2 regions of the Lentibacillus cibarius genome follow, and region 1 is predicted to be linked to the other one. Evidence: riboswitches for the same ligand, from Rfam matches in the RefSeq annotation. Region 1 holds a riboswitch; the other holds the start of a gene.
What was found. Region 1 has a riboswitch for FMN ahead of ribD (bifunctional diaminohydroxyphosphoribosylaminopyrimidine deaminase/5-amino-6-(5-phosphoribosylamino)uracil reductase RibD). Riboswitches for the same ligand answer to the same signal wherever they lie in the genome.
Positions count from the first base shown of each region.

Region 2: linked by a shared signal. The riboswitch ahead of FFL34_RS03275 (ECF transporter S component) and the one ahead of ribD (bifunctional diaminohydroxyphosphoribosylaminopyrimidine deaminase/5-amino-6-(5-phosphoribosylamino)uracil reductase RibD) in region 1 are both predicted to bind FMN.

Region 1 is NZ_VCIA01000001.1:2,521,448-2,526,565, reverse strand. It holds gene FFL34_RS12390 (bifunctional 3,4-dihydroxy-2-butanone-4-phosphate synthase/GTP cyclohydrolase II) at 1-450, opposite strand, end outside; gene FFL34_RS12385 (riboflavin synthase) at 475-1,080, opposite strand; gene ribD (bifunctional diaminohydroxyphosphoribosylaminopyrimidine deaminase/5-amino-6-(5-phosphoribosylamino)uracil reductase RibD) at 1,061-2,167, opposite strand; FMN riboswitch at 2,364-2,514, opposite strand; gene FFL34_RS12375 (DmpA family aminopeptidase) at 2,702-3,682, shown strand; gene FFL34_RS18665 (hypothetical protein) at 3,787-4,065, opposite strand; gene FFL34_RS18660 (hypothetical protein) at 4,059-4,439, opposite strand; gene FFL34_RS12365 (GNAT family N-acetyltransferase) at 4,623-4,901, opposite strand; gene cyoE (heme o synthase) at 4,987-5,118, opposite strand, start outside.
Region 2 is NZ_VCIA01000001.1:648,509-653,626, forward strand. It holds gene FFL34_RS03260 (isochorismate synthase) at 1-285, opposite strand, end outside; gene FFL34_RS03265 (1,4-dihydroxy-2-naphthoate polyprenyltransferase) at 487-1,422, shown strand; gene FFL34_RS03270 (hotdog fold thioesterase) at 1,441-1,827, shown strand; gene FFL34_RS03275 (ECF transporter S component) at 1,875-2,465, opposite strand; FMN riboswitch at 2,664-2,810, opposite strand; gene FFL34_RS03280 (M20/M25/M40 family metallo-hydrolase) at 2,920-3,978, opposite strand; gene FFL34_RS03285 (thioredoxin family protein) at 4,160-4,723, shown strand.

The sequences.
Region 1 (5,118 bases):
TGCAGCCAAATCAGCAGATGCTTCCGTATGACCCGGGCGCTCTAACACTCCCCCACCCTTGGCAATGAGTGGAAAAACATGACCTGGCCGTTTAAAATCTGCCGCCACCGTATCGGGGTGAGTTAATGCGCGAATCGTCTTTGATCGATCCTCCGTACTGATGCCTGTCGCTGTTTCCCGATGATCAATGCTGACAGTAAATGCTGTCTCAAATGGATCGCTGCTATCATTTGACATGAGTGGGAGTTTTAATTTCTTTGCCAGATCCGGTTTGATGGATGTACAGACAAGTCCTTTTGCATGCGTGATCATAAAATTAATCACATCGGGCGTGGCCTTTTCCGACAGCGCAACCAGATCACCCTCATTTTCCCGGTTTTCATCATCAACGACAATGACTGGTCTTCCTTCTTTTAAATCATGAATTGCTTCCTCAATTGTATGAAACATGTTGTCCACTTCCTTCGTTTATTTTTAATTTTGTTTGTGCTGTTTGCCTACCAAATGATGAACATGTTTGGCCAGCACATCACATTCTACATTGACACAATCCCCTTCAACTTTGTTACCTAGTACGGTTTGTGAAACGGTATGTGGAATGAGCGACAGCGTCACTTCATTACCACTGATTCCGAACACCGTCAAGCTGACACCATCGACTGCCACCGAACCTTTCACGATAAAGTAGTCGGTAAGCTCCGGTGGAATGTCGACTGTATAATAGACCGCATTTTCCTGCTTTGTTTTTCCGACGATCGTTCCCGTCCCGTCCACATGACCAGTGACGAAATGACCGCCGAACCTGCCATTTGCCGGCATAGACCGTTCGAGATTCACTGAAGATCCTTCCTCCAGTGTGCGAAGTGAAGAGGCTTTGATCGTTTCCGGCATAACATCCACTGCAAAAGCATCATCGTCTGCATCGGTAACCGTCAGGCATATACCATTAACCGCAATGCTGTCTCCGATTTGTACATCATCCAGTACAACCGCCGCTTCGATGGTCAGCCGTACCGCCGTCTTAGAAACCTCCTCCAGTTGCCTGATTCTTCCTATTTCCTCAACAATCCCGGTAAACATGTGTATCTTCCTCCTGTGGTTCAGCAATCAATTTTATATCTTCATCAATCGTTTCCACTGACTTGATGACCATCGGCAAAACATCGTTCATAGCGTTAAATCCCTTACCTCCAATAACACCAGGCGCATCTTTCCCACCAATCAGTTTTGGTGCTATGTACTGAACAAGCTGATTGATGTGACCCCCCATAAGAAAAGATCCGTGGACTGCTGATCCGCCTTCAACAAACAATGACATGATGCCGTGGTGTCCCAAATAACGCAGGATGGTATCCGGATCAATTGCCGGAAGTGAAATTACGGTCACCCCAAGTTTTTCATAAGGGGGGATCGCTGCAGCTCCTACCTGATTTCCGGTAATGATCCAGGTCTCTGCTTTTTGATCGGTCACAACACTGGACGTAAGTGGTGTGCGTAGGGTTGAATCAAGTATGATACGGAGCGGATTTTTCGCGCCGTTTGGCAAGCGGGAAGTCAGGCTCGGATTATCCGCGAGCACCGTATTTACCCCGACTAAAATAGCATCATGCGTATGACGATATTGGTGCACATCCATACGTGCCGCCTCACCAGTAATCCACTTGCTGTCCCCGGTATGTGTCGCGGTTTTCCCATCAAGGCTGACTGCTGTCTTTAAGGTTACAAATGGCTTTCCGGTCTGTGTGTAATGAAAAAATGTACGATTGACCTTCGCAGCTTCTTTTTCCAGCACGCCAAGCTTCACATCAATGCCCGCCATACGCAGCTTGTCAATACCACGCCCGGCGACTTTTTCATTCGGGTCCATAACCGCAATGACTGCACGCCTGATTCCAGCTTCCACAAGCAAATCAGCACACGGCGGTGTTTTTCCGTGGTGACTGCACGGTTCGAGCGTGACATAAATATCTGCCCCTTTCGCCTTATCACCCGCCATCTGTAGCGCGTGTACTTCGGCGTGGGCCTCTCCTGCCTTCAAATGTGCTCCCATTCCAAGAATTTCACCGTTTTTGACGACAACTGCGCCAACCGGGGGATTAGGACTAGTTTGCCCCGTGGCAGACCTTGCCAGGTTTAAAGCAAATTCCATATAGTATTCATCATTCACACCGTACACCTCCACGATCAATTGAAAGCAGTCCTGTTTCTTATGTTTATATAAATTCAGTGCATAAAAAAACCCCTGAGATTTCCCTTCAGAGGTAGACGAGCAGAATTTTTTCAGGTATGTATCATATAACAAAACAGCCACACAAGTAACGATACCGTTTACCTGCATGCAGTCCAGTTGCATACCAGCTAAAAAATTCCTTCTCCCATCCAGACTATCACTGTCGGTCCCGGACTCACACCAGGTCCACCGCTTGGTTTTAATCATAACCGCACGGGTCACGGACTTTGAAGCTGTGCCTCATCACCGTCGGTAGGGACTTTCACCCTGCCCCGAAGGAATATCTTATATGTTCCATTATTTTATTTTGACTGATTATTATTAAATGTACCTCATTTGGACGGATTTAGTCAATAATTATATTTGGGAATTACTTAAAATAATACCTTCGCCGGTCTGATCTATTCAATTAAATACTAGGGGTTAGTCTGCTATAATACAGATAGATTTCTAGAAGAAAGGGGCAGCGACATGCAATTGGAAAAAGGATACATGAACGGAATTACTGATGTTGCCGGGGTTCAAGTCGGTCATGTAACGCTATACAAAAAAGTGAATAACGAGGATACGATATGTACCGGAGTTACTGCGATCCTTCCCCATGACGGTAATCTATTTCGGCAAAAGGTCCGAGCAGGCAGCGCAGTGATTAATGGCTACGGAAAAACAGCCGGCCTTGTACAAGTGGACGAGCTTGGTTTGCTGGAATCACCGATTATGCTTACGAATACATTCAGTGTTGGTGCGGTTTTGCAAGGGACACTCACCTATATGCTTGAACAAGACCTAGCGATTGGTGATACAGAAAGTTCCTTAAATATTGTCGTTGGCGAATGCAATGATAGCTATTTAAACACCATGCGGATGCAGGCGGTCAAACCAGAACATGCCATAGAGGCGATCCAATCCGCATCAGTTGGTCCGGTGGAAGAAGGTGCGGTTGGCGCGGGCAAAGGAATGGTCTGCTTTGGGTATAAGGGTGGGATTGGAACATCCTCACGTATCGTTGAAGGCTATACCGTCGGCTGTCTCGTACTTAGTAATTTCGGCAAACGGGAAGAAGCACTTTTCGCCGATTTCAGCCGGGTTCAGCTAGACACCCCGGATGGATCTATCATGATGATCATTGCTACAGATGCACCCCTTTACGACCGGCAGCTACAGCGGCTTGCTAAACGTTGTGCCGCGGGACTTGGCAGGACCGGCAGCCACATTGGTCATGGAAGCGGGGACGTTGCTATAGCCTTTTCTACAGCCAATACGTATCATCATCAATCTGATTCGCATTTAGAGAGCATGTCATTTCTTCGTGACGATTATCCCGTAATGAATGGACTTTTTCAAGCTGTCGTGGAGGCGACAGAAGAAGCGGTCATCAGCTCGCTCCGCAATGCGGAAACAACAGAAGGACGTAAAGAACGCGTTGTGGAAAAGGCACCGCTGGAAAAATAAATCTAGCGGTGCCGAACGTGATTCTGGTGATTTCGCTCCAAATTCTGGCGGTTTCGTTCCAAACTTTGGCGTTTCCGCCTCGAACTCTCGCGTTTTCAATGTATCTACCACTGTTTCACTTTAAATTCTAACTGTTCTTCCGCTTCCGGCGATTGTTCATCTTTAAACCGCTGGAAAAATGCATCTATTTTAGCAAATGCCCATTGCAGTGCCAGTCCCTGCATTGCAATACCAAGGACGGAGGTGGAGGTCAGTGCCCAGATGGAGATAGCCTGTTCAATCTCAAATACTTGGTGCCCAAAAAAGAGTAAATAACCAAACACAACCATTGCTGCTTCCAAAAAGCTTCCAACAGATGTCTCTACCGCCCGGATAATCACCATTTCCGTACATAGTAAAACGAGAACAAATAACAGGATAAGTGATTTGGACTGAATTGTAGTTTTTCAACAAAGGGAACGACATAGTACTTGGTAATCGTTTTAATCCTGAACAAATAGATGATGCGGACAATTCTAGCCATTTGAAAAAACTGATCAAATGGGATAATGGCAATGAAAAGAAATGGATTTTGCTTGATAAACGCCCATTTCGCTTGGGATGTTAGGAAACGTACATTAAAGTCGATAAAAAACACTACCCACACCACCCAGCTGATCGTTGCATTATAGGTGTCATCCGTCCATATAGTTACAATGGTTAGCATTACTAGGAAAATCATCATGGTTTCATAGATTGTTTTCATCGTTTTTTGCATGGATATCCCTCTTTTTCCTTTCATGGCCATTATATTAGAAAACCTCGGCATTCGTCTCGCGTTTATAGCGAGTGCCGAAGCTTTTCTTATAAGGTCTTCCAAAATTTATACCTTTTGACGTTACGAAAAAACGCCAGGGCACGTAACCCTGGCGTTATACTGAGTGTTTCAAAGCGACGGCCGTTAGTTAGCCAGCACGTCCTGATATTCCGGTGTTTGTTCCATCTTATCCACTACATACGGACACGTCGGTTTAATTTTCTTTCCTTCCTCTCTTGCAAAGGACACCATTTTTTCTGTGAGTTTACCGGCAATTCCCTGACCACGTAGTTCCTCGGATACATACGTATGATCCACATCCAGCTTATCGTCCCCAATCGGCTTAAAAGTAATCTCCGCCGTTGGATTTTGTTCATCATCCCCGATGTAGAATTTGCCGTTACCTTTTTTAATGTCCATCATAACCAGCCTCCTTACAATTTTGACAGTAATTTTTTGTTTACGAGAAGTTTTCCCGTCTCAAGCAAAAAATAATCTCCCCCGGCTTTTATCCGCCCCATGGCAATGTTACAACTATCGCCATAACAAAGATGATCATCAAATAGTTGACCGACACGAGAAACATTTTACGCGCCCATTTCATATCATCTTTGACAAACAGCCCGCTTATTGCCAGTGC
Region 2 (5,118 bases), 1.9 Mb from region 1:
TTCATCGACCAATTGCTGCCAGTGGTTTTCTATTGTTTCTGTTCGGTTCTCCTCTAATTCTATATTCCAAGCACAACCAACGCCGACAATGGAAAACTGTTCAGATGTACTCGTCCAAAAAACACGATCCATTGACAACGTCTTTGCCGACGCAAAGAACCGAACCGGATCAACTTCATGTATTTCTTCTGTCATACTTACCAATTGATTATACTCAGTTGTTTTCGCTTTGGTAATTGCTTTTGAAAGCAGCGATTCAAATGATTTTAATTTTACTTCAATCATTTTTATTATCCTCCATACCATTCACCATTTCAACTTACCATATCTATTTTATTCTTTTTTATTAAGTTCCTCAAGGATTGGTGTCTAATTGTGATGATTTCATGACGATAGGCAATTGACAGGCCTTAACGAATTGCCTAAACTTGTATTGATATAGTAAACGCTAAGTTGAATCCCAAAGCACTAAAGGAGAGGGGAAACGTGAATTCGACAAACGATAATTCAATAAAAGAGGCACTCAACGAACGCAGCGGCTTGCAAGTGTGGTGGCGTCTCTTACGTCCACATACACTGACAGCATCTATTGTTCCGGTATTTGTTGGAACGATGTTTGCACTGACAGAGGAGCATATTAACTTATTATTATTTTTAGCTATGCTTTTGGCATCCATCCTTATCCAATCTGCCACCAATATGTTCAACGAATATTATGACTTTATTCTGGGGTTGGATAATGATAAATCAGTCGGCATCGGTGGTACGATTGTCCGGGATGGTATTTCACCAAGAACGGTGCTTCGATTAGCAATTACGTTTTTTGCCATTGCCATTTTGTTAGGTGTTTATATCTGTATGGCATCAAGCTGGTGGATTGCTGTCATTGGCATCGTGTGTATGTTATTCGGTTATTTGTATACAGGTGGTCCGTACCCGATTGCCTACACACCATTCGGCGAGCTTTTCTCCGGATTTTTTATGGGGACGGTCATTATTGGAATCAGCTATTATATTCAAACATCAACACTGACAAGTTCGGTCATTTGGCTGTCGATACCGGTTGCGATTTTTATCGGGGCAATTATGCTTTCCAATAACATCCGTGATCTTGATGGAGATAAGGAAAATGGGCGGAAAACAGTCGCCATTCTGCTCGGACGGAAAAATGCCATTAGATTCCTGGCCATTTTATTTATCACCGCATACAGCTTAACCGTTATTTACATGATTACCGGAATTTTACCGATGTGGTCAATCCTGGCATTTTTAAGTATTTTTAAGGCAGCTGACGTTATTCGCAAATTCCGCGGCAAGACGAACTCGCTAGAAATGATGCCGGCCATGGCTGCCACAGGTAAAACGAACACAATGTATGGTTTCCTAATTGGCATTTCATTATTGGTCAGTGCCTATTTGTAATGAGAGGGGACTTATCTCATGGACTTTTCCGAAACATTAATGGAAACACTCGGTATTGAGACAAAGCTACTTGATGAAAATCTTGTCATCATGACCATGCCCGTTGATGAGCGTACACACCAGCCTGCAGGATTCTTGCACGGAGGTGCAAATGTCGCATTAGCCGAATCCGCCGCAAGTATCGGCGCATATATGAACATTGATAACGAAAAGTTCGACGTGTTTGGCATCGAAATCAATGCCAATCATATCAAATCCAAGCGCGAAGGTATTGTTACCGCCAAAGCAGAACCTTTGCATAAAGGAAGACAAACGATGGTGTGGGAAGTGCGGATCACCGATGAGCATAACCGACTTCTGTGCATATCCCGTTGTACCATTAGCGTCGTTCCTAAGAAAAAGTAAATGAAAGCGGGAGTGTCATGATGGCACTCCCGCTTTTTTAAAGTTCCTTATGCTGCTAAATTCGTCTGTTTTTGCTCTATCCAAGCCTTCATTTTAATAAATACGGGTACAAATAAGACGCCTACAATAACTCCCTTAATCATATTAAAAGGCAGCACTCCACCGGAAACTGTTATCCATTTCACCGTGGTTGCAGCCATTTCGGGAGCTCCTGTAAACCAAGCATAAGCCGGTAAGATCAGGTAATAGTTTAAAACGCTCATCCCAATTGCCATAACAATGGTACCAGTTACCAGCCCTGAAACCACACTCTTGACACCTTTTGACCGATGGTACAGTACAGCTACTGGTACGACAAACATAACCCCTGCAAAGAAGTTTGATGCCACACCTATCGGATCGCCGGCACCGGATACAACTAGATATAACAAATTTTTAATCCCTTCTACAATAATACCAGCCACCGGTGAAAATATCAGTGCCGCCATCAATGCCGGTACTTCACTGAAGTCTATTTTTAAATATGGTGGTAAAAATGGCAGTGGAAAATTCAAAAAGAATAGCACCAAAGAAATCGTTCCTAGCAATGCCAGGACAACAAGTTTAACTAATTTTGATGATTGCGCGGTTGGTCGCATCACCCGTCTCCTCCTTCATCCTCACCGATTCGCATCTTACACTGATGAAGGGTGAGCCGTATCCTGTCGCGTCTGGTTTTCGGTCCAAAACGTTAAACCGGAAACCTATCATAAAAAACCCTAAAACCTATTAGGGGCTTTAGGGTGTCACGTCACAGGAAAGTTAAGGTACACGCACGCATGCACCGAATTCCGGCTCGTCATCTTCTCCCATCCAGACTGTAACTGTCGGTCCCGGACTCACACCGGGTCCACCGCTGCATTCATGCAGACGGGTCACGGACTTAAAACAGCATAGTGCTTCTTACCGTCGGTCGGGAATTGCACCCTGCCCCGAAGATGGAATCGATATGTTATTTTACATGTATTATACTACAATTTTCTTTCATTGAAAAGTCATTTGCAGCTGTGAAATTAATCTTTCTACGACGTCTTCAACCGAATTTGAAGGTATCTAGTCATCTAATGGATTTAAACTTTCTTCACCCGTCATTTCAGACAGCATAGTAACAAGTAATTCTATCTCCTCATCCATATCCTTAAGACTAGACGTTTCGACAGGTGAGTGCATGTACCTGAGTGGCAGAGAAACCAGTGAAATGGGAACACCGGGACCGGTCAGTCGCATACGGTCTGCATCTGTCCCTGTCATACGTGGTGTCAGTTCATACTGTACACGAATATTCCGTCTTCTAGCTGTTTTTTCGAGCATCTTATTGATTTTAATGTTAATGGGAGCGCCTTTTGCCAGTACCGGACCGCCATCAAGTTTAACATCGCCGTGTTTATTTTTATTCACACCTGGATAATCCGTGGCAAATGTAACATCACAAGCGATGGCCATAGTTGGCTTAATACCGGCAGCAGCAAAATACGCACCTCCCATATTTGTTTCCTCATTTACGGTACTGGCCGCATAAACACCAACATCGCTTCCTCTATCTGAAAGCCGCCGCAGAACTTCAGCAACAATAAATGCCCCTGTCCGATTATCCAGACCGCGGCCGGATACATACCTGTCCATTAAAAGCTCTGGATTAGTCTTATAAACAGCCAAATCACCTATCTGTACAAACCGCTCCGCTTCTTCCTTTGTTTTATAACCGCAATCAATAAACAAATCTTCTAATCCGAAATCGTTTTTCAGGCCACCATGGTGTTGTGCATTGACACCGATAACCCCCGTTGATTCAGCGTTGTGCCCAAGTACGGTCACTTTCATTCCAACAGCAGCCTTTGGATTTATGCCACCCATTTTATCAAAATGAAGAAATCCCTCATCATCAATGCGGTTAATAACAAGTGCAATTTCGTCGCAATGACCTGCCAATAATACTTTAAATTCAGCATCCGGATTTATAATTCCAATTGCATTGCCGGCATTATCCGTCTTGATTTCATCCGCAAAATCCTTTACATAGTTTATCCATTTTTTCTGAATGGCCACCTCATCACTTGACGGTGACGGTGTATGCAACAAATCCATTAAAAACGACCTGTTCGCCTGCTCCATCAAAAAACCTCCCTCTCATACTCTTCCATACAATCATAGCAAATTTTTTCCACGACGCGTAGCCACACGAATAAATGCCCTATTGTAGATAATATAAAGCGAACCAAGCACTTTAATTTACAGAATATTCTTCTTCAGGTACACTTTAGAAAGAAAATGGTAAAAAAAGGAGCGTCGACTAATGACCCTTGAGCAATGGTTTGAGCAAGGCATGGACCCGGACACATATATAGAATCGATGCAGAAAAACAAAGAAAACTTACTACATATTTACGACCATTTCACATTACCGGAGGATGAGCAGTTTATTCGGAACTTGGCAGCGCATGACCTTCGCGTTATTGTGCTCACGGAGGACTGGTGTGGCGATGCGATGCTCAACACACCTATCTTGCTTCGTCTCACTGAACAGGCTGACATACCGGTTAAATTCCTACCCCGAGATGAAAACCTTGAGCTGATGGATCAATACTTGACTAATGGAACATCACGATCAATTCCCAAGTTCATTTTCATCGATAGCAATGGAAAAGAAGTGGCGGTATGGGGACCGAGAGCGGAAGAAATCCAGGAATTCGTCGACCATTCCAGACAGCAACTACCACCAAGCGATCACGATGATTATAAGGAAAAGTCAAAAGAAATACGCCGATTTATGACTAAATCCTTTCGTGACAATACTGACTTCTGGCAGGAAGTTTATGAAAGCATCAAAACCACTTTGAAAAGAAATTTGAATCTGTAATACTGGAACAGAAGATTTTTAGTTAAAGAAAAACCCGAGTCGATTCAGATATTTCTGAATCAACTCGGGTTTTTTGCTTAATGAAATAAGCGCAGGGAAAACACATATCGTTCGTATTTAGAACTGATTTGTTTAGTTTTTTTCCCAGTCTCTTCCTTATCATGACGGAAACATCTTTCAGCAAATGTCAATCACGCCCGTGTATGGACTGCAATTACCTTTTATGGCGTATGAAAGTTTTGGACCTTTGCCAATACTATGTGTGTAATTTTAATGGATTATCGTCATGCTATGATACATCCGGGCACGAACACAGAACAAAAGGAAGCGTCCTTGCAAGTAAAAGTTATATCGCTAAATTTTATAGTTTTTTATAAGGTCCTCCTAAGTCTATA